Regions from separate parts of the Lacrimispora sanguinis genome, predicted to be linked through region 2. Evidence: riboswitches for the same ligand, from Rfam matches in the RefSeq annotation. Region 2 holds a riboswitch; each other region holds the start of a gene.
What was found. A riboswitch is a leader RNA that binds a small molecule or an ion and turns the genes downstream of it on or off. The one in region 2 is predicted to bind thiamine pyrophosphate.
Positions count from the first base shown of each region.

Region 1: another riboswitch for thiamine pyrophosphate. It lies ahead of ACHZES_RS09775 (thiamine-binding protein); the one in region 2 lies ahead of thiT (energy-coupled thiamine transporter ThiT).
Region 3: another riboswitch for thiamine pyrophosphate. It lies ahead of thiC (phosphomethylpyrimidine synthase ThiC); the one in region 2 lies ahead of thiT (energy-coupled thiamine transporter ThiT).

Region 1 is NZ_CP173277.1:2,090,490-2,101,124, forward strand. It holds gene ACHZES_RS09760 (ABC transporter ATP-binding protein) at 1-116, opposite strand, end outside; gene ACHZES_RS09765 (ABC transporter substrate-binding protein) at 183-1,193, opposite strand; gene ACHZES_RS09770 (ABC transporter permease) at 1,216-1,977, opposite strand; gene ACHZES_RS09775 (thiamine-binding protein) at 1,946-2,242, opposite strand; TPP riboswitch at 2,306-2,418, opposite strand; gene ACHZES_RS09780 (transcriptional repressor) at 2,504-2,995, opposite strand; gene ACHZES_RS09785 (FeoB-associated Cys-rich membrane protein) at 3,035-3,172, opposite strand; gene feoB (ferrous iron transport protein B) at 3,231-5,414, opposite strand; gene ACHZES_RS09795 (ferrous iron transport protein A) at 5,489-5,707, opposite strand; gene ACHZES_RS09800 (FeoA family protein) at 5,723-5,938, opposite strand; gene ACHZES_RS09805 (M13 family metallopeptidase) at 6,189-8,258, opposite strand; gene rpsA (30S ribosomal protein S1) at 8,347-9,444, opposite strand; gene ispH (4-hydroxy-3-methylbut-2-enyl diphosphate reductase) at 9,425-10,276, opposite strand; gene cmk ((d)CMP kinase) at 10,267-10,635, opposite strand, start outside.
Region 2 is NZ_CP173277.1:4,264,380-4,275,014, forward strand. It holds gene ACHZES_RS19785 (glutamine amidotransferase) at 1-356, shown strand, start outside; gene ACHZES_RS19790 (M20 family metallopeptidase) at 367-1,542, shown strand; gene ACHZES_RS19795 (LacI family DNA-binding transcriptional regulator) at 1,526-2,557, shown strand; gene ACHZES_RS19800 (ribokinase) at 2,554-3,441, shown strand; gene ACHZES_RS19805 (ECF transporter S component) at 3,500-4,039, opposite strand; gene ACHZES_RS19810 (HD domain-containing protein) at 4,281-5,192, shown strand; gene ACHZES_RS19815 (cyclodeaminase/cyclohydrolase family protein) at 5,285-5,914, shown strand; gene ACHZES_RS19820 (bifunctional 5,10-methylenetetrahydrofolate dehydrogenase/5,10-methenyltetrahydrofolate cyclohydrolase) at 5,935-6,771, shown strand; gene thiT (energy-coupled thiamine transporter ThiT) at 6,901-7,572, opposite strand; TPP riboswitch at 7,599-7,697, opposite strand; gene ACHZES_RS19830 (DMT family transporter) at 7,903-8,328, shown strand; gene ACHZES_RS19835 (helix-hairpin-helix domain-containing protein) at 8,431-9,105, shown strand; gene ACHZES_RS19840 (response regulator transcription factor) at 9,127-9,825, shown strand; gene ACHZES_RS19845 (GNAT family N-acetyltransferase) at 9,939-10,445, shown strand; gene ACHZES_RS19850 (DUF6320 domain-containing protein) at 10,458-10,635, shown strand, end outside.
Region 3 is NZ_CP173277.1:3,922,439-3,933,073, reverse strand. It holds gene trpC (indole-3-glycerol phosphate synthase TrpC) at 1-614, shown strand, start outside; gene ACHZES_RS18220 (phosphoribosylanthranilate isomerase) at 611-1,294, shown strand; gene trpB (tryptophan synthase subunit beta) at 1,240-2,424, shown strand; gene trpA (tryptophan synthase subunit alpha) at 2,417-3,190, shown strand; TPP riboswitch at 3,242-3,348, shown strand; gene thiC (phosphomethylpyrimidine synthase ThiC) at 3,450-4,757, shown strand; gene thiW (energy coupling factor transporter S component ThiW) at 4,840-5,394, shown strand; gene thiM (hydroxyethylthiazole kinase) at 5,410-6,297, shown strand; gene thiE (thiamine phosphate synthase) at 6,284-6,925, shown strand; gene thiD (bifunctional hydroxymethylpyrimidine kinase/phosphomethylpyrimidine kinase) at 6,922-7,722, shown strand; gene ACHZES_RS18180 (methyl-accepting chemotaxis protein) at 7,835-10,054, opposite strand.

The sequences.
Region 1 (10,635 bases), 2.2 Mb from region 2:
CCGCTGACGCCAAGAAGAGATACCAGCTCCCCTTCCTTAAGCTCTAAGGATACGCCTTTTAAGACCGCCTTTTCATCAAAGGATTTTGTAATACCTTCCACCTTTAAATGTGTCATGGTTTCCTCCTCTATGTTTGCAGGATTACCTACATGGCAAATGCTGCAAAAGTCAAATCCTCCCACTTACTGAGGCAAATAATCGTTTGAAAATCCGGCATTTTCCGGGATCTCAGGACTAGAAAGGCCATTTTCATTCAGCCAGCCATAAAATTTATTCCACCGTTGCGGATCGATATATCCCCACGTTTCCACATCCGCCTGATATTTATCCGCAAGATATTTCTGGCTTTCCATTACCAGCTTTTCATCAAGCTCCGGCGCTGCCTTAAGTAATATACGGGCTGCCCCTTCCGGGTCCTTTTCTGCATCCTCATACCCTTTGCTCACAGCCCTTAAAAATGCTTTGGCTGTCTCAGGGTCCTGCTTTAGGAATTCATTTCCCGCAATAATAACCGGTGTGTAATAATCAAACGCCGGATTTAAATCTGCAAATGCAAAGTAATCCGTATCAAGGCCTTCTACTTCCATCTTAATACCTGCCCATGCATAGAAGATCCAGATGGCATCCACTGATTTTGACTTTAATGCGGAAACCTCATCCGTAACAGTGCTTGGAATCAGCTGCACCTTGGAAAATTCCCCTCCATCGGACTCCACCACATCTTTGACCATGGCCTTTTCCACCGGAATATCCCAGGTGGCATATTTCTTTCCTTCCATTCCTTTTGGAGAAGCAAGTCCTTCGCCCTTTCTGGAAATAATACCGGAGGTGTTATGCTGAATAACCGCTGCTACTGCTGTAATCGGAAGGGCATTTTCCCCTGCCAGAGCCGGAGCCATGGAGTCCTGAAAGGACATTCCAAACTGGGCTTTTCCAGAGGCTACCAGAACTGCCGCCCCATCCTCAGGTGGCTGAACGATTTCTACCTCAAGCCCTTCATCCTTAAAATATCCCTTTTCCTCTGCCACATAAAGTCCGGTATGATTGGTATTGGGCGTCCAGTCTAAAACAAATGTTACTTTTTTTAAATCCGATGCATTTGTATTTGCTGCCTGTTTCCCGGTTCCCCCGCAGGCAGTGAGAAATACGGCAGCGGCTGCCGCCATAAGAATTGCCAAACCTGTTTTCTTCATTTTATCCTCCAATTCTATCCTATCACTGTTTATCCCATGGCATGCATTTCTTAGAAAGCATGTCCACGCCTTTCATAAGAAGAAGACTGATGGCCGATATGAGAAAAATGACCGCAAACATCTTATCAAAGGAGAACGATTTTTTCACCCGGGTCATGTAGACTCCCAGCCCGCCAAAGCCTCCCAGCCATTCGGAGATGACTGCCCCGACCACGGCATAGGAAACTGAGATCCGAAGGCTTGCAAAAAACTGCCCCATAGCTCCGGGAAGCTTAATATAGCGAAATATTTTTACTCTTCCTGCTCCCATGGATTTTAAAAGGTTCACGGCATCCGGATTCACTGACTTAAAACCGGTAAGCATGCCCACGGTAATGGGAAAAAAGGTAGTCAATACGATGAGGATTACCTTAGGAGCCATTCCGTAGCCAAACCACAATACCAAAAGAGGGGCAATGGCTACTGTGGGAACGGTTTGTGTCAGAACCACAAGGGGATAAAAAGCTCGGTAAAGGCCTTCAAAATGATCCATGATCACAGCGATCACAAAACCAGTTGCCACCCCCAGGAAAAGCCCGGTAAACGCCTCGGCGAGAGTGACTCCCGCATTGACTGCCAGTACTGGGAATTCCGTTACAAATGCCCTTCCCACACTGATGGGTGAGGGGAGCAGAAAGCGGTCCACAAGACCGAAAGAACTGATCCCCTGCCACAAGACCAAAAGTCCAAAAACCGCAGAGCAGGACCAAAGCTTACTTGTGATGCTTTGTGACTTTCTTTTCAATGGTAAGTACCTCCCCTTCCGGCCGGTAGGTGACTTTGATATAAGCGGCTACAGAAGGAGCACCTGCCCTTATGGCAATGTGCTGACATTCCTTAACAATGTCCATGAGTTCATCATAATCCCCTTCAATGGCGGTTTCAAAAGGCCCTACATAATAGTTCAGACCGGTACTCTTAATATAATCAATCACCTGGTCAACGATACGGATCAATTCCTCATCATTCTTTGCCTCCGGCAATGTTTGGATCGCTACGCTTGCATTCATATCTTTTCTCTCCTTTTATCATTAATAGAAATCAAAAACCCGCCCGGATATCCGGGCGGGTGAACAGGCTTAGCCTGAAAGCTTCCTACGCTGGCATTATCCAGATCAGGTTACAGGGTTTAAAGCAATACTGCCTTATCTCAGCCGGACTTTCTCCAGCACCCCTTTTCAATTTTCATTGCAAGTATACAACGGTATGGTCAGAAAGTCAAGCAACCTTCTGACGGAGCCGGTAAGCCGGCTCCAATGGTTTCATGCATATCAGACACAGTCAGCGTTTTCGCATTCACAGGGTTTTACGATAATGGAGGATATCTTCTGCCCATCTAGGTATCCGCAGGCGGCAAGTCCGGCCTGAACCACTGAGTTCCAGTTCTTTGCAGAAAGCTGATAGGTGGTCTCATCATCTAAGACCACAGTACATGCCTCCTCCATAGGGCAAGTCTCCGAATAAACGACTTTATACATGTTCTTTCGGCTAATGGCTCCGATCTCCTCCAGGATATTGACCATCCGGTAAACGGTCGCAGCGCCGATGGTCTCGTCAACGCCTGATGCCTTATAATAAATCTCCTTGCAGCTGGAGCATTCATGCTCCAATATGATATCTAACAGCGTACTGCGCTGCTTCGTGATTCTGCAGCCCTTTTCCTTCAGCTTTTCAATGATCAGTTCTTTCTGCATCTTAGTCCTGTGATAGCTTCTGGAATCAGGCGTTTTTCTTTTCTCAATAATATTCGTTCGTTTCTCCATTTGCGCGCCTCCGCTTATTTCTTCCAGCTGCCGCCTCAATTAATGGCAATGGCCTCCGCAATGTTTACAATCTCCGCCGCACTGAATGGATTTTCCGCTCTTTTTGTCATTGATCATGCTTCTTACTGCCAATGACACCAACCCGGCAACAACGATAAAAACAACAAGTGTTCCCATAAAGTACCTCCTTATATTTTGAGCCTGCAGATAAGGTGCAGGCTCTCATGGGGCAAGCCTACTTAGCTCCTGCCACGCTGTTTAAATGAATTTTTGTTACTTTTTCTTCCTTTGACGGTCTTATGAGCAGGTAGATGAATCCTGCAATCAGCGCAAAGGCAACGACTGTAAAGATCCCAAAAGCACCTGTAGAAATAAGAGTGCCGATCTGATAAACACAGAGAGATACTACATAAGCCAGAAGGGTCTGATATCCGATCGCAATCCAGAACCATTTTGCATTATTCATCTCTCTCTTAATGGCGCCCATAGCCGCAACACAGGGAGCGCAGAGAAGGTTGAATACCAGGAAGGAGTAAGCGGCAACAGCTGTCATGCTTCCTGCAAGAGTGCCCCAGATTTCCGATCCGTCTTCCGCCACTTCCGCAAAACCGTAAAGAATACCAAAGGTTCCTACTACGTTTTCCTTGGCAATCAGTCCGGTAATAGCAGCTACTGTTGATCTCCAGTTCCCCCAGCCCAGAGGTGTAAAGATCCAGCTGATCGCGCTTCCGATTACCGCCAGGATGCTGTGATCAAGCTCTACCGCATCCAGCATCCGGAACTCTCCGTCTACCCAGCCAAAGAAGGAAGTAAACCATACGAATATGGTGGAAACTAAAATGATGGTTCCTGCTTTTTTTATAAAGGACCAGCCGCGCTCCCACATACTGCGGAGAACATTTTCAACTGTCGGCATATGGTACGCCGGAAGCTCCATAACGAAAGGAGCCGGGTCCCCTGAGAATAATTTAGTCTTCTTTAAGATGATTCCGGAACAAATGATAGCGGCAATACCCACAAAATAAGCGCTTGGGGCTACCCAGGCCGCGCCGCCGAATAAAGCACCTGCAATCAGGGCAATAATGGGAAGCTTGGCTCCGCAAGGGATAAACGTGGTGGTCATAATTGTCATTTTACGGTCCCTGTCATTTTCAATGGTACGGGAGGCCATGATACCGGGAACGCCGCAGCCGCTTCCTATCAACATGGGAATAAAGGATTTTCCGGAAAGACCAAATTTGCGGAAAATACGATCCATAATAAATGCAACTCTTGCCATATATCCGCAGCTCTCTAAAAATGCCAGGAAGATGAAAAGAACAAGCATCTGAGGTACGAATCCAAGAACAGCGCCAACTCCGGCTACGATTCCGTCAAGAATCAGACCCTGGAGCCAATCCGCACAGCCTACGGCCGTTAAAATGCCTTCTACAACAACCGGTATACCAGGAACGTCTAAGCCAAAGAAGGTAAAGCCCTCTCCGAATAAGCTGTCATTGGTCCAGTCAGTCGCCCAGGTTCCAACCGTTGTAACAGAAACATAATAGACAATGAACATCGCTGCTGCAAAGATCGGCAGAGCCAGGAAACGATTTGTTACAATCCGGTCTATTTTATCCGATATGGTCAGCTTTTCCACCTTGTTACGTGTAAAACACTCATGAATGATAGATGAGATATAGACGTAACGTTCATTGGTAATGATGCTTTCGGTGTCGTCATCCATTTCCTTTTCGATCCGGTCGATTTCTTCCGTTACATCCGGTACATGCTTCATCTGAGCCTGGATCTTATTGTCCCTTTCTAAGAGCTTAATAGCAAAGAAGCGCTTCTGCTCTTCCGGGATCTCATTTCCCAGCTTATCCTCGATGGAGTCCAGAACAGATTCCACTTCCGGTGCAAATTTATGGACAGGGATTGTATTGTTTTTCAGATTAGCCAGGGCTACGGCCTTTTTAGCCGCCTCCTGGATGCCGGTTCCCTTTAATGCGGAAATCTCTACTACTTCACAGCCCAGCTTCTGGCTCAGCTTCTGGATATGTATCTTGTCTCCGTTTTTCTCAACAATATCCATCATGTTGATTGCCATAATCACCGGGATACCCAGTTCCATAAGCTGAGTGGACAAGTATAAGTTACGCTCGATGTTGGTTCCATCTACAATGTTCAGAATCACATCCGGCCGATCAGTGATTAAATAATTTCTGGCCACCACTTCCTCCAGGGTATAGGGAGAGAGTGAATAAATGCCGGGAAGGTCCATGATGATCACATCTTTATGGCCTTTTAACTTCCCTTCTTTCTTCTCTACCGTTACGCCCGGCCAGTTCCCCACAAACTGATTGGATCCCGTAAGCGCATTAAACAGCGTTGTCTTTCCGCAGTTTGGATTACCTGCTAATGCAATCTTAATTGACATACTCTACCTCTTTCTGCCTGTCAGCACCTGATTTATCGGGTATTAGTCATACCTAACTCATTTGCAAAAATCAATTATTCCACAAGAATCATTTCCGCATCCGCTTTCCGCAGAGACAATTCATATCCTCTTACGGTTACCTCAATCGGGTCCCCAAGGGGTGCGACCTTACGCACAGAAACGTCCACACCTTTTGTGATACCCATGTCCATGATCCGTCTCTTAACCGGGCCTTCCCCGGTAAGCTTTGTTACCTTAACTGTTTTTCCGCACGGAATTTCCTTTAATGTCATTGTCTGCCTCCCTCTCTATTCCACCAGAATCTTGTTTGCCATATCTTTTCCAATCGCCACTCTGGAATCTTTTACATTTACAATCATATTTCCGCCAATTTCAGAAACAACCGTCACAACTCCTCCGGATACAAAGCCCAGATTCTCTAAAAAACGTCTTGTTTCTTCCTTGCCGCCTACCTTACGGATTACATTCGGTTCGCCTGTTTTCACCATTGTCAGAGGCATCATTCATCATCTTCTTTCTTTTTATATTGCCCTTCCATTTGGTCAGGGGCCAGCCCCGCATTGCGGGATGTAAAGATACATCTAGGAAATATTTTTTAATAATATTAATGAGAATCATTCCCATTACGCAATAGTTAGTATACACTAACCTAAGGCAGTTGTCAAGATTTTTATAAAATCTTTTTGTATGAAATAAAAAAAGGGCTGCGGCAAAATATCAATACTATTTTGCCGCAGTCCTCTTCGATTGTTCTTACCAGATCTTCACTCGTTTCTCGGGCGCCACGTACATGGCATCTCCCTCCTTTATTTCCGGATAAGCCTTATAAAAAGCATCGGTGGCGCTAAGCACTGCATTAACTCTCACCTTGGCTGGAGAATGAACATCCGTGTTTAATCTTCTGATCATGTTTTCCGGCGTGTATTTCGCAGCCCATATGGTCGCATACTGCTCAAAAACCTTCTTTAGACTCTCTGCATCATCTCCAACAATGGATGTGATACAGGCCATGGAACCGAGATCCGCAATATTCTCATTTAACGTCTGCGCTCCGTTTACGTGGCGTCCTTTATAGCCATCCTGTTCGCTATAGTAGGCCACCACCTGGTCCGCCAGCTGTTTAAATTTAGCCCTGTCCTCATTGGTCCACCATACATGATAATTTCCCTTTTCGTCATAAAGGGAGCCGGAGGAATCAAAGGCATGGCTGACTTCATGGGCAATGACTGTTCCGATCCCTCCCAGATTTGATGCGTAATCCTTGTCAGGATCATAGAAAGGAGCCTGCAAAATAGCGGCCGGGAACACAATTTCATTACCAGTAGGGTTATAATAGGCATTCACCGTCTGAGGTGTCATGCCCCATTCCGTTTTATCCACCGCTTTACGGTACTTTTCCTTGTTCACAGCATTTTGGGCCTTTGTAAGGGAAATGACGTTATTAATTAGGTTCCCTCCTTTTTCAACCGGTGTGATGGTTGCTTTTGCATAATCATTAGGCCACTTGTCAGGATATCCGATCTTAAGGGTCATGTTGTCCAGCTTTTTCATTGCGGCTGACTTTGTTTCTTCTCCCATCCAGTCTAAGCCCATAATCTGCTTTTTGTAATTCTCAAGGATATGGTGAACCATCTCTTCAATGGCCGTCTTATCTTCTTTTGAAAAACGCTTTTCCACATATAGTCTGCCGAATTCAAACCCAAGCATGTTCTGGGTTCTTTCACTGGCCAGCCTCTGATCGGTTTTTCTTTCCTTAATGCCGTTCTGGGTGTTATTCCAGTCCTGATAATTATCTCTGATCTCAGCGGTAAGGTATGGTGCAAAATCATTCACCAGGCAGAAGATCGAATAGTTCTTTAATACAGGGAGATGCTCATTGGTAAGATACTTGCCTATTTTCTCCATCTGCGCCTTCTGAGTTACCACTAAGGAATTAACATCGGTCAGTCCTGCCGACGTAAGATAATAGTCGGCAGTGCCTTCCGGAAGCAAACCCTTGATATCCTTCATGGAATAAGGGTTGTATATGATATCCGGGTCGTTTTGCTGGCTTAAGGGAAGGGCGCTTGCAGCCATATCTCTCTGAAGTACCATAATATCTGCAGCAGCTTTCTCTGCCTCCTCACGGCTCAGTCCCGTGTATTCCAGGGTACTTCTTATATAGCCCTGGTACTGGTCCATCAGCTTTGCCTGGGTCTTATCCTCCAGTGTTTCCTTTCCTGGCCCTAAATCCGCCCCATCCACATACAGGGCATACCGGCTGGAATCCTTCATATCTTCCATCCACTGCATCGTAAGAATGCTGTTGGCTCCCAGATCCCCATAGATGGTGCCCACCGCTTTCAAATATTCATCGATATCAGAGGCATTTCTTAACTTATCCAGATAAGGCTGAAGCTGTCCAAAACCGGCTTTTTTCCGCCCTTCCATATCCATGGCTGATAAATATAAGTCTGCGATTTTCTGCTCCAGGGAACCTGGCTTCGCATGTTTCCGGTTTTTTACTGCCTCTTCCAATACTCCCTCAAGTACTTCATAGGAATCCTTTTCCAGCTTATAAAAATAACTCCAGCCGCTGGAATCATTAGGTATTTCCACCTGGTCTAAGATTTCCTGGTTTACATAATCATAATAATCATCCTCCAGCCGAATTCCATCTGATTCATCCGCAGCAGCACTTCCCGCTTCCCCTTGCACATTGACAGGCTGAGCTGCTGTCTGCTCCGGCTGCTCCGGCTGCGTCTCCATCTTCTTACGGCACCCGGTCAAGAGTAAAGACATCATTAATATAGCTATCAGACAGAACTTGATCCTGTTTTTCATATTGTACCTCATATCTTTCTACAGGTTTTTTGCACTAAAAAGGAAGTGGATCTCTCCACTTCCTTATCGGTTCTATCTTCTATTATGCTTAAACTTCGTCAGAATATACTGCTGCGTCATCTGCAGCCTCATCCTGTGACTGAAGTGCCTTAATGCTTAAACTGATCTTCTTATCGCCTTCATTGAAATCAACCACTCTAGCCTCGATTTCCTGGCCGATCGCCAGAACATCAGCAGGTTTATCCACATGCTCTTTGGAGATCTGGGATACGTGAAGCAGTGCATCTACGCCTGGTTCCAGCTCAACAAATGCGCCGAAATCAGTCATACGTGCAACTTTACCGCTTACTACGTTGCCTACTGCATATTTTGTAGAAGCATCTTTCCATGGATTGGTCTCTGGGAACTTTAAGCTAAGGGCGATCTTATCACCGTTGATATCTTTAACCAGGACTTTGATCTTCTCACCAGCCTTGAAAGCTTTCTTCGGGCTCTCAACTCTGCCCCAGCTCATCTCGGAAATATGAAGCAGACCGTCAGCACCGCCAAGATCAATAAATGCACCAAAATCGGTTACATTCTTGATGGTACCTTCTACAACATCGCCTGTATGGATTCTTTCAAATAATTCCTTCTGGAGTTCAGCTCTCTTAGCAACCATGATCTGCTTTCTGTCGCCGATGATTCTTCTTCTCTTAGGATTGAATTCGGTAATGATAAATTCAATTTCCTTATCTGCATACTTGGATAAATCCTTCTCATAAGTATCGGATACCAGGCTTGCAGGAATGAAGACTCTTGCTCCCTCTACAACCACACTTAAACCACCGTCAAGTACCTGCGCAACTTTTGCAGTAAGTACCTCGTGGTTTTCAAATGCTTCTTCTAATCTCTTATTGCCTCTGTCTGCAGCCAGTCTCTTGTAAGACAGGGCTACCTGGCCTTCGCCATCGTTTACCTTGATGACTTTGGCTTCCATCTCTTCACCAACCTGTACAACAGTTGTAAGATCTAAATTCTGGTCATCCGTGTACTCACTACGCGGAATGATGCCGTCGGACTTGTAACCTATATTCAAGACGATTTCATCTTCCTTTACGTCGATGACTTTACCAGTGACGATCTCTCCTGTACGTATAGTTTTCAATGATTCTTCTAACATTTGTTCAAAACTTAACTCTGACATTAGTATGAACCTCCTCGATAATATAATTCGGGGTTGAAGCCCCGGCTGTAATACCTACGCTGCGCACAGAATTTCCACAATCAGGATCTAAATCACCTAGTGTCTGGATATAGTAAGTGTTCTTACATTCCCTTCGGCATATGTCGTACAGCTTCTGGGTATTAGAACTACTTTTTCCGCCTATAACAATCATGGCATCCACTTCTGAAGCTATCCGCTTTGCTTCCACCTGTCTTTCCTGTGTTGCATTGCAAATCGTATTTAAAACAAGTATATCATACCTCGTTTCAGAAATTTTTTCAACTAAATCTTGAAATTTATTGTAATTAAATGTCGTCTGTGATACAATACACAGCTTTTCCCCTTCCGATAGAGGTAATCTTTCCACTTGCTCGGGTGTTTCCACCACTAAAGTATTGTCATTTCCCCAGCCTTTAATACCTTCCACCTCCGGATGGGATTCATTGCCGATAATAAGAAGCCGTCTTCCCGCCTGATTTTGCTCCTCGGCAATGCGATGGATCTTCTTCACATAGGGACAGGTTGCGTCTACAATCTCGATCCCGTTTCGCTCCATGATCTCATAAATCCGCTTCCCTACTCCGTGGGACCTTATGACAACAACTGCATCCCTGACCGCTTCCAGTTCCTCTTCCGAATGAAGGACCTTTACTCCCTTTTCCTCTAAATCACGTACCACTTCCTCGTTGTGGATAATGGGGCCGTAGGTATAGATGGGCTTGTCGTCTCTTTTCAGCTGTTCATAAACCTGTTCTACCGCCCGCTTTACTCCAAAACAAAACCCGGCGGTTTTGGCAACAATCACTTCCATAGGCTGCCTCCTTCCGTTTTTCTTTCCTGAAAAAGTGCAAGGATCCGGTCCACTACCTGTGGAACGGTCATGGAGGAAGAATCCACAAGGACAGCATCCTCTGCCTGCTTAAGGGGAGAATTCTCCCGGTTCATATCCCGGTAATCCCGTTCAATGATATCTTTTTCAATGTCATTAAGGCTGCATTCTTCTCCCTTTGCCCTAAGCTCCTCATACCGTCTTTTTGCCCGGACCAGGCTGCTGGCTGTTAAATAAATCTTTAAGTCCGCCTCAGGAAGGACGCAGGTTCCGATATCCCGTCCATCCATAATGACATTTTCTTTTAAGGCCAGATTCTTTTGAAGCTCCACCAACTTATT
Region 2 (10,635 bases):
GGCATGATACCGCTGTACAGGAAGTTCTTCCCGTAGAGGTTTTGACTGTGGACGACCGAATGGAACACTGTGACGGAGCAAAGCCTGTTGTAGGAGAAGTCCATGAAGCCATATCCGGACTTCCGTCAGACTGGCCGGAGGTATTGGGATACAATAAAACAGTGGCAAAGCCGGAAGCAATTGTACCCGTTACCATAGAAAATGATCCGTTCCTGGCATTGGGAACCTACGGAAAAGGAAGAAGTGCGGCATTTACCACGGATTGTGCCCCTCATTGGGCTCCGCCGGAATTTTGTGAGTGGGAATATTACGATCAGCTTTGGAAGGGGATTCTTGACTGGCTGACAAAAGAATAGAGGGCTTGTAATGAAAAAGGAAGGCTGGGAAGAGGAAGCGGTACAGCTTTTAAAGGATTTGATGGAAATCAGGACAGTAAACGGAAAAGATGGAGAGAAACCGGCTGCGGAATATATCTGTCAATACTTAAACAGCCGTGGGGTGAAGGCCTTTGTCCAGGATATCGGAGAGGGAAGGGGAAACGTAATTGCCCTGCTCCCTGGAGAGGATACGGACAAGGGAATGATCTGGAATGGACATCTTGATACGGTGGACTACGGTCAGCTTGAGAGCTGGGAGCGTTCACCATGGACTCCTGTGATCCATAACGGTTTCCTCTTTGGCCGGGGAGCCAGTGACATGAAGAGCGGACTGGCTGCCATGGTATATGTTCTCGGAATGCTGGGGGAGGCTGGAAGAAAGCCCAAAACCTCCATCCAGTTTCTTGGGACATGTGACGAAGAGCGGGGAGGAACCGGAGCAAAGGCTATCATTTCCGGCGGACATATGATGGAAGCATCCACGTTACTGATCGGAGAACCTACAAGCTGTACCGTGGGGATCGGACAAAAAGGCTGTATCTGGCTGGAATTAGAAGTAAGGGGTAAGACCAGCCACGGGGCATATCCGGAAGAAGGCTGCAATGCTGTCACGTGTGCATATGAAGCGGCCGAGCGACTGGGAGACTGGATCTGTGGTCATGACCATCAGGTACTTGGAAATGCCACCGCACAGATTACAGAAATCCGGGGAGGGATACAACCTAACATGACACCGGATCTGTGCACTGTTTTAATGGATATCCGAACCGTGCCGGGACTTACATATGAAAAGATTCTCTGCCAGCTGGAGACAGTTTTTCAGGACATCAGCCGGAAATCCGGAGGAATTCCCAGTCTGAATACTTCAATTAAGAATCATAGAATAAGCATTGAAGCGGACAAGTATTCCTGGGGAGTTTCCCGGTTGGTAAAGAGTATGGAGGCTGTGGGAATTAAGGAAGCTTATTCAGGAATCTCTTATTTTACAGATGCCTCCATACTGGCAGAAGGAAAAGAAGGGATGACGACTGTCTTATTTGGACCAGGTTCGGCAGATATGGCACACAAGCCCAATGAATGTGTACGCATCGCAGATTACCTTATGGCAGTACAGGCATTGACAAATATGGCAGCAGCGAGGATTGAGGATGAGAGCGACAATTAAGGACATTGCGAATGACACAGGACTTTCTGTGACGACGGTATCTCTGGTATTAAATGGGAAAGCCCATAAGATACCGGAGGATACAAAAAAACGGATTATGGAATCGGCACAGAAGCTTAACTATCGGCCGAACCAGCTGGCAGTCAGTCTGGTTAAAAAGAGAAGCAAAACCATAGGCCTAATTATTCCTGACATCGGAAATGTCTTTTACGCCCATATGGTAAAGGGAATTGAGGAGTGCTGCAGGGAGTTTGGCAGAACGCTGATCTTGTGCAACACCAACGATCTCCATGAGAGGGACATGGAATATATCCATCTTCTGGCCGACCAGGGCGTAGACGGAATCATCTATGTCATGGCCAGAGAAAGTGATGAGACAGCCGGTAAAGAATCGGTTCGTTTATTGGAACAGCTTCAGCTGCCGTTTGTGCTTTTGGACCGCTATCTTACGGATGCGGACTGCGCTGAAATAATCCTGGATCATGAGCTTGGAGGGTACCTGGCAGCGAGACATCTGACAGAGCTTGGCCATAAGAAGATCGCCTGTGTAACAGGTCCTGCAAATCTGGCGGATTCAGAAAGAAGATTAAAAGGATATGCCCGCGCTCTGCAGGAATTTCATATTCCTTTTGATAAAAAACTGGTTTATGAAGGCGATTATACCATGGAATGCGGGGAACGCGCCGTAACAGAGCTGATGCAGTATGGATTTACGGCGGTATTTGCCTGCAACGACCTATCTGCTTTTGGAGTGTATAGGCAGCTGTCCAAATATCATAAGAAAGTACCTGAAGATATATCGGTGGTAGGATATGATGATGTTTTGTATGCGGATATGATGGCAATTCCTCTTACAACGGTCAGACAGCCGGTATATGAGATGGGAGTGGAGTCAGTCAAACGGTTGATTTCTCAGATAAAGAAGAAAAAAGTAGAAAAAAGACAAGCGGTATTTGAACCGAAATTGATAATAAGAAGCAGTACAATGGGAATTGGACAGGAGTGCAATATATGAAAATATTGAATTTTGGTTCTTTGAATATTGATTATGTTTACCAGATGGATCATTTTGTCAGAGAGGGAGAAACCATATCCTCTGATTCTTTGGAGATATTTTGCGGAGGAAAAGGCCTCAATCAGTCTCTGGCACTGAGCAAAAGCGGCGTCAAAGTCTGGCATGCAGGAGCGGTTGGGGAACTGGATGGCGAAATATTGACCCAGCAGCTGGAGCAATTTGGCATAGACACAAAGAATATCAAGCGGGTAAAGAATAAGACAGGTCACGCCATAATTCAAAAGAATCAAGCAGGACAAAATGGCATTCTTTTGTATGGTGGAGCGAATCAGGAAATAACAAAGAATCAAGTGGACCAAGTTTTAAATGAGTTTGGAAAAGGAGATTTTCTCATTCTTCAAAACGAAATTAACGAAGTTGGATATATTATGGAGCAGGCATACGGGAAAGGAATGAGAATCGTTTTGAATCCATCCCCTATGAACCGTAAAATATGGAGTTATCCTCTTCATTATGTGGAGTTTTTTATACTGAATGAAATTGAAGCAGGGGATATCTGCCAAAAGTCCGGAAGCGGCAGAGAACTTTTAGATCAGTTGACCGAAAAATTCCCCAATGCAAAGATTCTTTTGACGCTGGGGCAGGATGGTTCTTTATACAAAGACGGCGATCAGGTGTATGAACAGGAAATTTATCGGGTAAAGGTGGTTGATACTACCGGGGCTGGAGATACGTTTACCGGATATTTTATTGGCGGACTTGCTCTGGGAGAAACTCCCGGACAGGCGTTGGATCATGCGGCAAAGGCAGCTTCCATTGCAGTATCCAGAGCTGGTGCTGCACCATCGATTCCTACGAGGGATGAAGTATTAAATGGATATTGAGGCTCAAAGTAAAAAGAGGAAGCACCCGGGAGAATGGATCCCAGGGCTTCCTTTTCTGCTACGAAGCTGTCTCTCGGTTCAGTTCCCGGATCTCACGAACACGCAAAAGAACAGGAAGTAAAGCCCCGGCTGCAATCAAACTGAACAAATTTTGCACAAGATTGAACGGAACATTAGAAATGGCAGCAGGCCAGCTATAAACTGCAAGTTCAAATATGAAATAGCCGCCTGTGACTACTGCGCTGCATACCACGCCGGCGGTTAAAAAAGGCAGTACGCGAAATCCTACTGACCGGCTCCGGGAACGCAGATGTTTGTACAAATATCCACCTGCAAATGCCGCCAATGCTTTAATGATTAAGGTAGCTGGTGCGTAAAAAGCGTATCCGGACAGCAGGTCAGCCATCATAGAGCCTATCCCTCCTGCGGCAGCACCGGCCATAGGTCCTAAGAGCATGCCGCTTATTAATACCATACCGTCTCCCAGGTGGATATAACCGCTGAATGCAGATGGTATATGTATTACCATAGTAGCTGCAGTGGTAAGGGCTGCCATCAAAGCGCTGAAAACGATTTTTTTCGTTCTGTTGTTGTTCATGTTTTCTCCTCTCTCGCAGATCATATTGTTTATATTACACCTATCATATAGAAAAACTGGCATTTTATAAATATCCAATTTGAATAAAATTATACATACCAGTTTTGCTGTAGCAATTTAAGATATTTAATGAAGAAGATACACTCGAAAGGAAAAGGGCATTTTTGGCATAGCGGAACATTTCTCTTTCATTTATAATCAAATCACCACGTGGGAAATAAAAATAAAGGAAGCGGTCAGGATGGAAAAGGAGAATTGGGTATTGGCATGCGCGGTCTATATAGACGAACACTTAAAAGAAGAACTGTCTGTGGAACGCATATCTGCATGGGCAGGATATTCTCCCTGGTATTTTTCAAGACGTTTTAAGGCACAAATGGGAGTTTCTCCCATGGAGTACGTAAAACAGCGGCGTCTCTTTGCAGCGGCCGGAGAAATCCGCAGGGGAAAGAGGATCATAGATGTAGCCTTGGATTATGGCTGGGAGACTCACAGCGGCTTTACCAAAGCTTTTTGCGGCCGGTTCGGGTATGCCCCTGTTCTCTTAAGAGCAATCTACATTTGTGATGCTTCTATGGAAGGAGAACGAGAGCATATGGAATTATATTTAAAGACAATGGAGACTTATAAAAAAACGGAGGAGCTGTGGGAAATTCTTTGCCAGACGCTTAGAGAAAATAAAACAGAACATGACCAGGAGAATTTAATAAGAATCTATGAACTGGCATCGTCTTGTCACAAGGGACAGAAACGGTATTCGGGGGAAGACTATATCACTCACTCTTTAAATGTTGCTTTGATTCTTGCAGATATGGGGGCCGATGAGGAGACCGTATGTGCCGGACTTATGCACGATGCCGAGTCGGGTATCTGGGAAGAAGAGTTGAAGGGAGAAGTAACTGGAGAGAGGATTCTGAATGTCCTGCTGGCATACCGGGAATTTGAAGGCAGATATGAAAGTCACGATGAGAGAGGGGCATTAATTGCTCTGGCTGACCGGCTCCACAATATGCGCACAATAGAATTTGTCGATCCATCAACCTGGAAAAGGCGAGCGGAAGATACGATGAAAATATTTTCTCCCATAGCAGAAAAATGTGGAGATATCAGGCTTCGGTCAGAGCTCGATGAGCTTTCCATGAAATTCCTCTGAATACAGACTGTTTGATAAACTTGTTGTTTTTTTATAGAAAGCCTTATATAATAATGGAAAATAAAATGCGGTTGGAAAGGCGGTTCAATGTTATGATACAGGACTTTACAATTCACACATTCCTTGAAAAGTTATCCTCAAAAAGCCCAACGCCGGGCGGTGGCGGAGCAGCAGGTCTTGGCGGTGCCATAGGAGCGGCCTTAGGAGAAATGGTGGTGAACTTAACACTTGGCAAGAAGAAGTATGCCGACGTGGAAGAAGAAATGCAGTCAATCCTTGAAAAGCTGGAAGCTTTAAAAAGCGAATTTTTAAGGCTTGCGGATGAAGACGAAGTTGTATTTGTACCTTTAGCGGCTGCATACGGCCTTCCCTCCGGCACCGAGGAAGAGAAGCTGCATAAATCTGAAATCCTGGAAATCCACCTTCTGGCAGCCACTCTGGTTCCTCTCATGGTCATGGAGCGTTCTATGGAAACTCTTGATATCATGGAGTTCCTGGCGGAGAAGGGAAGCCGCCTGGCTGTCAGTGATGTAGGCGTGGGAGTCCAGTTTATCCGCTCCGCTCTGCTGGGAGCAAAGATGAATGTTTCCATCAATACAAAAGCCATGAAGGAGCGGGAAAAGGCCGGAGAGCTTCTGGTTCAGGCGGATCATCTGGCAGAAGAAGGAATCAGAAAGGCAGATGCCATCTATGCGAAGGTGGAAGCTGCATTAAAGGCATAATAAGGAGGAGGAAAACAGACGTGATAACCTTAAAGGGTGCAGCCGTATCTGCAAAAATCAAGGAACAGGTAGAAACACTTTTGACTGGTTTAAAGGGAAAAACTCCAAAGCTTGCCATTGTGCGGGTAGGAGAACGGCCAGATGACTTATCCTACGAGCGGGGAGCTTTAAAGAAGATGGAAAGCTTCGGCCTGATGGGAGAAAGCTTTGCATTTCCTCAGGACATCACTGATGAAGCATTTAAGGAAGAATTTGCAAAAATCAATGAAAACCCGGATATCGATGGCATCCTTCTTCTTCGTCCCCTGCCAAAGCAGATAAAGGAAAAGGATATTGAGCATATGATTGACCCGGGAAAAGATTTGGATGGCATATCACCAGAAAATATTGCCAGGGTATTTGCCGGGGACGATACCGGATTTGCACCCTGCACAGCGGAAGCGGTGGTGGAAGTTCTGAAAGCCAATGATATTTCCCTGACAGGCAAAAGAGTAGCCATTGTGGGCAGAAGCATGGTAGTTGGCCGTCCTTTATCCATGCTGATGCTGAAAGAGAACGCTACGGTTACCATCTGTCACACTCGTACAGAAGATTTAAAGGAAACCTGTAAAAATGCTCAGATCCTTGTGGCTGCTGCCGGACGTGCAAGGATGGTGGATGCATCTTTTGTAGGAACGGATGCCATTGTGGTTGATGTAGGAATCAATGTGGACGAAGACGGAAAACTTTGCGGAGATGTGGATTTTGACTCCTTAGAAGGAACCGCCTCCATGGCAACTCCAGTACCGGGAGGAGTAGGAGCGGTAACAACGGCTGTGCTGGCTAGGCATTTGGTAATGGCAGCACTCAAAAAATAAAATAGGAAAGTTCGTGGGTAGACTGTAACCTAAAGTGAAGACACAGAAAATGTGTTGTGAGCTATTAAGGTTACAGTTTACTTTTTTTGCGTAAAACAAGAAAACAGAGGCTCAATGGCCTCTGTTCATTTATCCGTTTAAAGCCTGCCGCTTCACCTGTCCGATAGCTCCCAGTACTGGTGGGAAATACAGGACTAATACGGTTAATACCAACTCTGGCAGGATATAAGTGGCATTATAACCCAGAGTATAAACCAATGGGGGTATGCCCTCCGGTGTATAGGATGCAAAGAATATATAACCGGAGATAACATGGAATAAGTACCGACCCGTAACGCCCACAATATATCCGGCTACAAGACCGTGCTTTTTATTACTGAACAGACCGGAAAGCCCCAAAGCACCGAATGCCAAGGGATAGTCAAGAAGAACCTGGATCGGAGCGAATATATAGGGATTCGTGATAAACTGTAAAATTCCGTAGGCTACACCGGTCGTGATCCCGGCCTTTACACCGTAAACATAACCGATGAGGCAGATGAACATCATGGAAAACAGAGTGACGGAACCGCCAAAAGGAAGGGAAGCTACTTTGATAAAGGAAGTTACCGTTGCAAGCGCCATCGCGCCTGCGCAGTAAACCAGCTGGCGGGTCTGCAGCTTTTGAGATTTAGAAGACGATCTGCCAAGAAGATGCAGGGCAAAAAAGATTGCAGCAAATAGAACAATCACCAGCAAGTATCCTGCCGGCTTTAATAAATACTCTTCACTTTCCGCAGAGTAAGTTAGAAAAAATGACATAAAAAATCCTCCTTTGTGTGCGCAGGAGGGGACTACTATTGCTTCCTTACGCCGGCATTATCCGGTTCAAGTAGTGAGGGTTTGGTTTCTACCAATCTCAGCCAATGGCTCCCCTAGCGTGTGTAATTTATACAATTTTGCTGTGAGTATAGCGCAAATACACAGGCTTGTCAAGCCTTATCAAGTCATGTTTTTGCATGTCTGATCCATAACCAAATTGTAAATTCAGTATAAAAATGCAAATTAAGCACAACCTAGTAAAAGCAGTAAAGTTGAAATAAGGTCCGCTTGATTTATTATTAACAAATTGGAGATACGGAGGTTGTTTTCATGACAGGCTTTATTATTGCTCTTATATCCGGAGCGCTTATGAGCATACAGGGAGTTTTTAACACGGGAGTGACAAAGCAGACCAGCATGTGGGTTTCTACAGGCTGGGTACAGCTGACTGCATTTTTGACCTGCCTCATTCTGTGGTATTTTTCCGGCAGGGAGAACATTACCGGTCTATTTGACGTACAGCCAAAGTACTTATTGATTGGCGGAGTTTTGGGTGCATTCATTACCTATACCGTAGTTAGGAGTATGGGAACCCTGGGGCCGGCCAAAGCGGCTCTGATTATTGTAATTTCCCAGATCATTGTTGCCTACGCCATCGAGTTGTTTGGCTTGTTCGGAGTAGAAAAGGTAGGATTTGAATGGAAGAAGCTGATCGGCGCGGTTGTTGCCATTATCGGAATCATGATATTTAATTAATTTGGAAATAGTGCTTGTATTTACTTATTTCTTTAGGTAGAATAGTAACATAGGCTGAAGATGGTATCCTTTTTTGGAGATTTTTGTAAGAGGAGGGATATCATGGATTACAAGAAAGTTAAAATCATCCTTATCGCCCTGTGTGTCTTAGGGGCGGGTGTTTGTTACGGCTTGAGCAGAAGCCAGGAGGTTCGCAGGCCAGGGATTTCTCTGTCAGAGGAATCAGCTTTATCTTCCAGGGAAACGGTTACCGGAATTGGAGCAGGTGATGGCCCGGCGGCTTTAACGGCAGAAGAGGACAGTTTAGGAAGTGCAGGAGAGGAAACGGCCCTGCCTTTCTATGTACATATCTGCGGAGAAGTTATTTCTCCCGGTGTTTATGAGCTTAAAGAAGGAAGCCGGGTTTTTCAGGCAATCGAGAAAGCAGGCGGAGTCACAGACCAGGCTGCGGCAGAATATTTAAATATGGCGGAGCAGGTCAAGGACGGCATGAAGATCGTGGTCCCTGGCAAGGAAGAGGTGGAAGCGGCGAAGGCCAGGGGAGAGATATCCCTACAGGCAGAGGCTTCATCCAACGTACAAAAAACCAAGGTGAATTTAAATACAGCCACCAAAGAGGAACTGATGACCCTGCGGGGAGTCGGAGAAGCTAAGGCAGCTGATATCCTTAAGTATCGGGAGAGCCAAGGCGGATTTCAGAAGATCGAGGATATTATGAAGATATCCGGCATCAAAGATGCGGCGTTTCAGAAAATAAAAGATGATATAACGGTTTGAAATAGAGGATAGAGGTGTAGTATGGCAAGCGTTTTAGTAGTTGATGATGAAAAACTCATCGTAAAAGGAATGAGATTCAGTCTGGAACAGGACGGTATGGAAGTGGACTGTGCCTATGACGGAGAGGAAGCCATTAATCTGGCAAAGCAGAAAGAGTATGATGTGGTCCTGTTGGATGTCATGCTTCCCAAATACGACGGATACGAAGTGTGTCAGGCCATCCGGGAATTTTCCGAGATGCCTATTATCATGCTTACAGCAAAAGGCAATGATATGGATAAGATCCTGGGCCTGGAATACGGTGCCGACGATTATATCACAAAGCCTTTTAATATTCTTGAGGTAAAGGCCAGGATTAAGGCTATCCTGCGCCGGAATTCAAAGAAGAACAAGCGGGATAACCAGGAAGACAGCCAGGTGATAAAAGAAGGCGATTTAAAGCTGGACCGGGACAGCAGGAGAGTGTTTATTGCTGAGAAAGAGATTAATTTAACTGCAAAGGAATTTGATCTTTTGGAACTTCTTACCTGCAATCCGGGTAAGGTTTACAGCAGGGAACAGCTTCTTACTTACGTATGGGGAAATAAAGCCATGGATACGGGGGATGTACGGACGGTAGACGTTCATGTAAGGCGTCTGCGGGAGAAAATTGAACCCAGTCCCAGCGATCCTAAATATGTGCATACCAAGTGGGGCGTAGGATATTATTTCCGCGTCTAGTAAAAAAAGAGGAGGATTTCTGACGGGTGACCGGGGAAATCCGCCTTTTCTTTAAATTTTGGGAAGAAAATTCCATAGATTAGAATCAATTTTGGAAACGGGGAAACGATAAGATGGATTACAGCATCAGAAGAGTAAAGAAAGAAGATTTGGACCGGGTCGTGGAAGTGGAGGCTCTTTGCTTTCCGCCGGAAGAGGCGGCAGGGAGGGAATCCATAAGGCAGAGAATCGATCAATTTCCTGAAAGCTTCCTTGTGGCAGAGCATTCTGACGGGACAATCATCGGTTTTATAAATGGCTGTGTTACAAATGGGAATACGATCTGTGACGAAATGTTTGAGAAAGCAGATTTTCATAATCCAGATGGCGCTTACCAAAGCGTGTTTGGACTTGATGTGATAAAAGAATGGCGGGGCCGGGGTGTTGCCGCTGCTCTTATGAAACGTTTTATTGAAGAAGCAGGGAAAAATGGCAGGAAAGGAATGATACTTACCTGCAAGGACAGGCTGATTCACTATTACGAAAAATTCGGATACAGGAACATGGGAGTGTCCGGATCTGTGCACGGAGGAGCCGTCTGGTATGACATGCGGCTTGATTTTATAGATACAGGGAAGTGAGGCACCGTCAATATGAAGAAAAGCCCCCAGGGAGAGCGGTGGAGACGGCTTGACAATACGGCAAAGATATTTCCGGTCATAGCAAGTGAGAATTTAAGCAATGTATTCAGGATTTCCGCAGTTTTAAAGGATGAGGTGGATCCGGGCACCCTGCAGCGGGCACTGGAAGAGATCCTTCCTCAGTTTGAGG
Region 3 (10,635 bases), 340 kb from region 2:
GCGCCTCTCCTTCCAAGGGCATCATTGCCCGCGAATTTCCCTATGTGGAGATCGCGAAGAATTACGAAACTGCAGGGGCGGATGCCATATCCGTCCTCACAGAACCGGAATACTTTCTAGGAAGCAACAGCTACCTGACAGAAATCAGCCATGAGGTAAAAATTCCCCTTCTCAGAAAGGATTTTACGGTGGACCCTTATCAGATCTACGAGGCAAAGGCCATAGGTGCATCAGCAGTTCTCCTCATTTGCGCCCTTCTGAATACAAAAGCCCTGGAAGAAGGCTTGATGCTTTGCCAGAGCCTTGGCTTAAGCGCCCTTGTAGAAGCCCATGACGAAAAGGAAATCCACTCCGCTCTTTCCGCGGGAGCCAGGATCATCGGTGTAAATAACCGGAATTTAAAAACCTTTGAAGTGGATTTTAACAATTCCCTCCGCTTAAGGAGCCTGGTTCCCTCTGATGTGCTTTTCGTGGCCGAAAGCGGAATCAAAACAGAAACAGACATTAAGTTCCTGTCAGAAGCCGGGGTCAATGCCGTCCTGATCGGGGAAAGCCTGATGCGTTCCCCTGACAAGAAGGAAATCTTAAACGGATTTAAGAGGGCTGCACAATGAATCCAAAAGAAAAACAGATCAAAATATGCGGGCTGACCCGCAGGGAAGATATCCTGGCAGTAAACATCTTAAAACCGGATTATGCAGGCTTTGTATTTGCCCCTGGAAAGCGCTGTCTTACAGGACCGAAGGCACAGGAACTTAGAGAGCTGCTGCTGCCGGAGATACCGGCGGTGGGTGTTTTCGTAAACAGCCCCATCGAGGAGCTCCTGTCCCTTACAGAAACTGGTACCATAGACGTTGTCCAGCTTCACGGTGATGAGGACCGGGATTATATGATGGAATTAAAAAGCCGTCTGGTCCCCGGCATTCCTGTCATAAAGGCCATACGGGTCCGGAAGGCAGAGGATATGAAGGAGGCTGAGCACCTTCCCGCAGATTTCCTGCTTTTTGATACTTATACCAAAGGGCTTTACGGAGGCAGCGGGAAAACCTTTGACTGGTCCATGATACCGGACATAAAAAAACCCTGGTTTCTAGCCGGAGGCGTAAGCATTTCAAACATAAAGCAGGCGATGAAAACAAACGCCATTTGCCTGGATCTAAGCAGTTCCGTGGAAACAGAGGGTAAAAAAGACCCGCAAAAAATAAAAGAAATCATACAAATAGTAAGGAGTGAACAGCCATGTCAAAAGGAAAATTTGGACAGCACGGCGGACAATTTGTCCCCGAAACACTGATGAATGCAGTGAATGAACTGGAAGAAGCTTATGAGAAGTACAGCCATGACCAGGAGTTTTTAGCAGAACTTTCAGACCTCCACAAAAAATATACCGGAAGGCCCTCTCTGCTCTATTATGCAGAGCGGATGACAGAGGATTTAGGAGGCGCAAAGATCTATTTAAAGAGGGAAGATCTAAACCATACCGGCTCCCACAAGATTAACAATGCCCTGGGCCAGGTTCTTCTTGCAAAGAAGATGGGGAAGACCCGTGTCATCGCTGAAACAGGAGCTGGACAGCATGGTGTTGCTACCGCTACCGCCGCTGCTCTCATGGGAATGGAATGCGAAGTTTTCATGGGCAAGGAGGATACGGACCGTCAGGCCTTAAATGTCTTCCGCATGGAGCTTTTAGGCACAAAGGTTCACGCGGTCACCAGCGGTACCCAGACCTTAAAAGATGCAGTCAATGAGACCATGAGGGAATGGACCAACCGGGTGGCTGACACCCATTATGTTCTGGGCTCTGTCATGGGCCCTCACCCATTTCCTACCATTGTCAGGGATTTTCAGAGCATCATTGGAAAAGAGGTCCGTTCTCAGCTTCTGGAAGCAGAGGGTAAGCTTCCTGATATGGTGATTGCCTGCGTGGGAGGCGGAAGCAATGCCATGGGAATCTTCCATGAATTTGTAAACGAGGCTTCCGTAAAGCTGGTGGGCTGCGAGGCCGCAGGACACGGCATTGAAACAGGAAAGCACGCAGCCACCATTTCCACCGGCTCCCTTGGAATCTTCCACGGAATGAAGTCCTATTTCTGCCAGGATGAGTACGGCCAGATCGCCCCTGTTTTTTCCATTTCCGCAGGACTTGATTATCCCGGCATCGGACCGGAGCATGCGGCCCTTCACGACTCAGGAAGAGCCAGCTACGTTTCCATTACGGATCAGGAATCCGTGGAAGCCTTTGAATACTTATCCCGTCTGGAAGGAATCATTCCGGCAATAGAAAGCGCCCATGCCGTAGCCTATGCCAGAAAGATTGCTCCTTCCATGGGAAAGGATGAGGTCATTGTTATTAATCTATCAGGGCGTGGTGACAAGGATGTGGCAGCCATTGCCCGTTACAAGGGGGTTGAAATCTATGAGTAGAATTAGCGAAGTATTTTCTAAGGGGAAGGCATTCATTCCATTTATTACAGCAGGGGATCCTGACCTTGCCACCACCGAAGAGCTGGTTCCTGCTATGGCCGAGGCCGGAGCGGATTTAATCGAGCTCGGAATCCCTTTTTCTGACCCGATTGCAGAAGGCATCGTAATCCAGGAAGCCGATATGCGGGCTCTGGCGTCAGGAACTACCACGGATAAGCTTTTCGAGACCGTAAAACGGATACGCAAAAAAACCGATGTTCCGTTGGCTTTTATGACTTATATCAATCCGGTTTTCGTATATGGCAGCGAACGTTTCTTAAAAAATGCGGCGGACTGCGGCATTGACGCCCTGATCGTACCGGATATGCCCTTTGAGGAAAGGGAGGAACTGCTGCCCTACTGCAGGAAGTACGGGATCGAACTGATTTCCCTCATCGCACCCACTTCCAGGGAGCGGATACGGACCATTGCATCTGGATCGGAAGGATTTATTTACTGCGTTTCCTCCATGGGCGTGACAGGAGTGAGATCAGAAATCAATACCGACATTGGCGAAATGATTTCCTTCGTAAAGGAGGCAAAAGATATTCCCTGCGCCATCGGCTTTGGGATCTCCACCAAAGAGCAGGCCAGGGAGATGAGTAGGCATGCGGACGGCGTCATTGTGGGCAGCGCCATTGTAAAAATTGCCGCAAAGTATGGAAAAGACTGTGTTGAGCCTGTCTGCGACTACGTAAGGGAAATGAAGTCCGCCATATCCGGCTGATTGCCGGTAAGGGATGTTTTCCTTGACAAGGAGGAGGGGGAATGCTACACTAGTGCCACAAGAGGGAGCTCGTAGGCGGGCTGAGAGGAAGTAATCAACTTCGACCTTTATAACCTGATTTGGGTAATGCCAACGTAGGGATTCATATGGGATGATTGCATATTTCCGAGCCTATACCTGTTGGTATGGGCTCTTTTTCTTGTTCTTTACCAAAAGCCCTTACAATCCCTCCGTTTGCGAGAAAAAAGGAGGAATAAACATGAATTACACCACACAAATGGATGCCGCAAGAAAAGGCATTCTGACAAAGGAACTGATGGCAGTTGCTGAACACGAACAATGGGAGCCGGAAAAGCTGCGGGAACTGGTAGCGGAAGGAAAAGTCGCCATTCCGGCTAATAAAAACCACAGCTGCTTAAAGCCCAGCGGGATCGGCTCCATGCTGAGAACAAAGATCAATGTGAATCTGGGTACGTCCAGGGATTTGAATGATCTGGATATGGAGCTTTTGAAAGTAAAGGACGCAGTTCTCATGGGGGCAGAGTCCATTATGGATTTAAGCTCCTTTGGAGATACCCGGAAATTCCGCAAGAAGCTGACAGGAGAATGTCCGGCTATGATTGGTACGGTTCCGATCTACGATGCTGTGGTTTATTATCACAAACCCCTTCGGGAAATCACCGCCGAGGAATGGATAAAGATCGTGGAGATGCATGCGGAAGACGGGGTGGACTTCATGACCATTCACGTTGGGATCAACAAGCAGACTGCCAAAAGATTCAAGGAAGCAAAAAGGCTGACTAACATTGTTTCAAGAGGCGGGTCCATCATCTTTGCCTGGATGGAAATGACCGGGGAGGAGAACCCCTTTTATGAGCACTATGACCGCATACTGGAAATCTGCCAGAAGCATGACGTGACCTTAAGCCTTGGAGATGCCTGCCGTCCAGGGTGTATTGAAGATGCGTCGGATATTTCCCAGGTGGAGGAGCTGGTGACTCTTGGGGAACTGACAAGAAGGGCCTGGGAGAAGGATGTACAGATCATTATTGAAGGCCCCGGCCACATGCCCCTGGATCAGATTGCAGCCAATATGAAAATACAGCAGACAATCTGCAAGGGAGCCCCTTTTTATGTCCTCGGGCCTCTTGTCACTGATATTGCGCCCGGATATGACCATATTACCGCAGCAATCGGCGGAGCAGTGGCCGCTGCTGCCGGAGCAGCGTTTCTCTGCTATGTAACTCCTGCGGAGCATTTAAGACTGCCGGATGAAGCAGATGTGAAGGAAGGTATCATTGCGGCCCGGATTGCAGCCCATGCAGCGGATATTGCAAAAGGCATCCAAGGTGCTAAGGAATGGGATCATAAGATGAGCGATGCCAGAAAACGGCTGGATTGGGAAACCATGTTTCAGCTTGCCATTGATCCGGAAAAGGCCAGACGCTACCGTGCCGCATCAAAACCGGAAAAAGAAGATACCTGCTCCATGTGCGGCAATTTCTGCGCCATGAAAAATATGAACCGGATCCTAGACGGAGAGATCGTTGATATATTTGATGAATGATATTTTGTGGAAAGTCAATCAGATATTTGCAATCTGCAACCCTGCTTGTCAGGTTGGAATTACATAGATAGGAGGAACTTTCATGAAAGATCAAATATCACAAACAACTTATAGCAAATCTTCTGCTGGTTCAAGAGTACGGGTGAAAAAGCTGGTGATCAGCGGAATGCTGACAGCCCTTACCGTGGCACTCTCAGGTTTTTCCATCCCGGTGGGATCTTCCAAATGCTTTCCGATACAGCATCTGGCTAATGTTATAGCCGGGGTGTTCTTAGGACCTGTCTATGGTGTTTCCATGGCGTTTTGTACTTCTCTCATACGAAATCTCATGGGAACCGGGAGCCTGCTTGCCTTTCCGGGAAGCATGGCTGGCGCATTTCTTGGAGCTTATCTGTATCAAAGAACCAGGAAGCTTTTGCCCGCCTATCTTGGAGAAGTGGTCGGAACCGGGCTGATCGGAGGACTGCTCTGCTATCCAGTGGCCGCCGTTCTCATGGGAAAAGAGGTAGCTGTGTTCTTCTTTGTTGCTCCATTTTTCATGAGCACTCTGGCTGGAACCATTATGGCTGCAATTTTACTGGCAATTCTGCGCCGCCTTGGGCTTTTTTCCTATTTTGAGCAGCTCATCAATGAATAGGGGGGGACGCCGGATATGAGCATAAAGATCAATGATTCCCTGACAGGATTGGTCAGGGAAAAACGGCCCGTTATCCACTGTATCACCAATTATGTTACGGCCGGAGACGTGGCAAATATCATTTTAGCCTGCGGTGGTTCTCCCATTATGGCAGACCAGCCGGAAGAGGTTTCGGAGATAACCGCCTTATCCCACTGCCTTCTTTTGAACATTGGAACTCCGAAAGAAACGACCAAATCCGCTATGATAAAAGCCGGGCTGGAAGCAAACCGGCGCAACCTCCCTGTCATCTTTGACCCGGTGGGGATCGGTGCTTCCCGTTATCGGACCGAAACGGCTCTCTCCCTATTAAGGGAAGTGAAGGTAACCGTTATCAGGGGAAATGCCTCCGAGCTGCGGGTTCTGTTAAAGGAGCTGACCGGACAAAACGCTGGGGACGGAAACGGCTCTGTATCTCCCGCCCGGGGAGTTGATGCTTCCTTTTCTGATGAGATAAGGGAAGATACCCTTAAATCTCTTAAGGAAACCGCCAGGGCATTAAGCGCTGTTACCGGTGCCGTGACTGTTATGACAGGAGCCATTGATATTGTTTCAAACGGGAAGGAAGACTGGCTTATCAGGAACGGTTGCCCTCAAATGTCCCGCATTACAGGAAGCGGCTGCATGCTGGATGGCATAATTGCCGCCTATATAGCCGCCATCGGCCCCACTCTCTCACAGAATGACATACTCCAGGCAGCTGTTCTTGCCACAGCTGCTGCCGGTCTTTGCGGGGAGCGGGCGGCAAAACGAGTGGAAACGATTTCCGGCGGGACAGGAAGCTTCCGCTGCTGCTTACTAGACGAAGTAAGCCTTTTAGAAGAAAGCACCTTAAAAGGAGGGATCAATATTGAAATTTCATAAAGACATGCTTTTTCTCTATGGGGTAACAGACCAGGCATTTACTGGAGAAAAAACCTTAACAGAGCAGATCGAAGAAGCGCTCTCTGCCGGAGTGACCCTTCTCCAGCTCCGTGAAAAGGGCCTGGATAAACGTGCTTTCCTGGAAGAAGCCTTACTTGTCCGTGAGCTTACGAAGCATTATGGAGTCCCGTTAATCATCAACGATGATGTGGAGATTGCCCTTAAGTGCGGGGCGGACGGTGTGCACGTTGGACAGGATGATTTATCACCTTCCGAGGTCCGCCGGTTAATCGGGCCGGACCGTATCCTGGGCGTTACTGCCAAAAACGTAAGCCAAGCTAAAGACGCATTTATGGACGGCGCAGATTATATCGGATCCGGGGCTATCTTCCCAAGCACTACAAAAAAGGATGCCATTCCCTTAACCCTGGAACAGCTGTCTGCGATCTGCCGTAGTGTTCCTATTCCGGTAGTTGCCATCGGGGGAATTACGGTTGAAAATGTTTCCAGCTTAAAAGGAACAGGCGTAGCCGGAGCTGCGGTGGTTTCCGGCATCTTTGGGCAAAAGGATATAACCGCAGCCGTCCATCACTTAAAAGAACAGCTTTTAAAGGTGGTGAGCCCATGAGTCTGATTCTTCCTTCTTTCCTTACCATTGCAGGCACCGATCCCAGCGGCGGAGCCGGAATACAGGCAGATTTAAAGACTGCCGCGGCTTTGGGTGTCTACGGCTCAAGCGTTATTACCGCCCTGGTCGCCCAAAATACTACAGGGGTTTTTATGACGGAAACGGTTAGTCAGGAAATGCTTGCCGCCCAACTGGAGGCCGTATTTACGGACATTCCGCCAAAAGCAGTAAAGATCGGCATGGCCGGGACTTCTACTTCTATAGAAATCATTGCGGAAAAACTGGGAAAATATAACCGTTCTCCTGTGATCGTGGACCCTGTCATGATATCCACCAGCGGGCATTCGCTTTTAAAGCCACAGGATGTTAAGACTTTAACAAGCCGGCTGTTTCCCCTGGCAGCTTTAGTTACCCCCAATATCCCGGAGGCAGAAGCACTTTTATCCACAAAAGGGAGCCGGATATACAGCAGAAAAGATATGGAAGAAGCCGCAATGAAGCTTTTCCATATCTTTCAAGTATCTTTTCTGTTAAAAGGAGGCCATAGTTCCATGGGAGCTGACGATGTTCTATGCTGTAACGGAACTGTCACCTGGTTTCCAGGAGAACGGATCGACAATCCAAATACCCATGGAACCGGATGCACCCTATCTTCTGCCATTGCCTGCGGACTGGCTTTAGGCATGGAATTAGAAGAAAGCATTCGGATGGCAAAGTCCTATCTAAACGGTGCATTAAAAGCCGGATTAAATCTGGGAAAAGGACGGGGGCCTTTATGGCATGGATGGAGAACTTAAAAATCACCAATAGGCTTATTAACCGGTTATGGCGGGAAGCATTACATGCTCCCGCCATAACCGGTATTTTCATTCAAAACCTCAGGTACCGGCACCGCCGTCCGTGTTTCTATTAATATTTACTGCCAGCGCCATAATCATCAGCTGGTTCTATGGCTGAGATTGAGGCCTCATGACTTACAATCCTTTCCCCTGCATCTCTTAGCTTAAATCGGTTTACCAGACTCTTTAACATCTGCGCCTGTCCCGAAAGTTCTTCACTTGCCGCCGCACTTTCTTCTGATGTTGCGGAATTGGTTTGTACAACTGATGAAATCTGTTCAAGTCCTGCTGCAATCTGTGTAACCGCATAAGATTCTTCATCGGAAGCTTTCGCTATCTGCCGGATTCTTTCATCCACGCTCCTGGACGTTTCTACAACCATAAGAAGTGATCCGGCTGCTTTATCTGCCAGCAGCCTGCCCTTCTCAATTGCATCTACAGTACTTTCAATCAATGCCGTAGTGTTTTTGGCAGCTTCGGCCGACTTTCCTGCAAGGTTTCGCACCTCATCTGCCACCACAGAAAATCCCTTGCCTGCCTCACCGGCACGGGCTGCTTCCACAGCAGCATTTAAAGCCAGGATGTTCGTCTGGAAAGCAATGTCATCAATGGATCTGATAATTTTACCGATTTCCTGGGAAGTATCGGTGATTTCCTCCATTGCCTTCATGAGCAGCTGCATTTGCTGGTTGCTTTCCCCAACCTCTTCTCCTGATTCCTCTGATAAGCGGCTGGCCTGCTGCGCATTGTCTGCGTTGTTTTTGATTCTTTCCGAAATTTCCGTGATGGTAGACGTAAGCTCTTCCACGGAGCTTGCCTGCTCCGCCGCTCCCTGGCTTAAGGTCTGTGCACTGTCTGACATCTGCCCCGCTCCTGCCGATACCTGATCAGAGGCCGTATTAATTTCCGCAAGAGTATCGCTTAAATTACGGTTAATGGTTCGCATGGCAATTAATATCTCCTGATAATCGCCAATGTATTTTTCTTCATATTCCGTATTGATCCTGAAATTGCCCCTGCTCATTTCCTCCAATAAGTATTTAATATCCTGAATGATGAACCGTAAATTCCCCGCCATTTCCGTAAAGGTTCTGGAAAGAACCCCGATCTCATCATTGCTTTTTGTATCCACCTGGATCGCCAGGTTACCGGAAGCAATTAAAGCAGCAGCAGAAACCACGCCGTTAATCGGCTTCAGTGCTTTTCTTAAAACAATGATAACGATGGCGACCACAGCAATCAGTGACAATGCAGACACAATCCCAATAGCAGCCGTTAATATTTTGGTATTTTTATTTAAATCAGAAGTTTCCAACACCGTCTGTGCCCACCAATGGGTCCCCTCCACATCGATGGGGTAGAAATACCGGGCTACTTTATGTCCATCCTCCCGGACAGTGGTACAGGAAAAAGCCTTTCCCAAAGCTGCTCCATCAGTAATCTTCTGCATATCCTTTGGATCTTTTAAAAATTCAGCCAAATTATGGCCAATGTCATCAGCATATTCGCTGTCATATACCGTGGTAAAATCATCGGTTAGAATACCGACATAAAGTGTTTTATATTCTTCGGAAGAAGTGGTTATTTTACTAAACTTACCAACATCAATATCAGCTACTATTACCCCCTGAAACTCATTATTACATATGACGGGATATGCAGCAGTGATCATGGTGACTCCCTGATATTTGATAGGCTTTGTGAAATAAGGCTTCCCGGTTTCTTTCACAGGCTTATAATATTCCTTATTGCTGTAATCACTGTAGGCGCCAAAGGACTGTGCTTTATTCTTGGCAGCATCCTCACCGCTTACATACAACGTATAATCCTCGATATTTTTATCAAACTTGCCCGGCTCAAAAAATATTCCCAACCCAACAATATCCTCATCGCCCATAACAGCAGAACACATACTGTTAATTAAATAATTTTCCACTTCAATATCTAAATCAGACATTTCCTTGTGATATACTGCGCTTTTTACCTTAACGTTTTCGGGAGAAGAAATGACCGCAGTTCCCTGGTCAAATGACTTTTCAAGATAATCCTGCATTGCTGATGCCTCTTTGGACGCGGCATCCAGAATCGCTTGTACCTGGTTTCCATTTGCATGAGCCAGATTTGTAAGCTCGGCGCTGACAGCCGTACTGGTTGTCTGACCTGACAAATAGATGGTTACTATACTTAAAACGGCAAAAACCATAAGCAACGCGGCTGTGATCACGATTGCAATTTTCTCTGAAATTTTCCTGTATTTGTTTCGCCGCGTGTTTCCTTTTCCTATTTTCATGTGTATTTTCCTCGTATCATTATTTTCGTAAAATTCAGATGCTTTCAATGAAACGGATTTCTAAGTATCATTGAAATGCCAGTCATTAATGAACGGGACCGTTTTATGGTTTTCGATCCATAAGCGTTTTAACACCTTTGATTATTGAAACACATATCTTCTTTTTGCTGCTAATATTATAAAATACTTCCACCTTTACATCTCCACCCCCATAATCTACCATGCTTATCTTATAACTTTCCCATCTCTGTAATCACCATATCAATGAAGTCCGCTCTGAAATCCCGGTCTGCCAGAAGTAGGCAATACTGGTTTTTCTTGCGGTTACACCTTAATAATAAAAAGGTACACCTTGGTATCACTGGCGAAATGTAAAGAAAATAAGAATAAAATGTGCGAAATATGTTGTATTTTGTCGTAATAGTGCTTATAATATATGTAGCATTTTTGTGAGATTTACATTTGATAAAAAGGTGTACCTTTTTATCAAATAATCTGATGATATAATTATTATTTTGTATGCAAAGATTCCAGCCAAATAAGCATCGCTTACTTATCTAGGTATCATTTTTATATTTTGA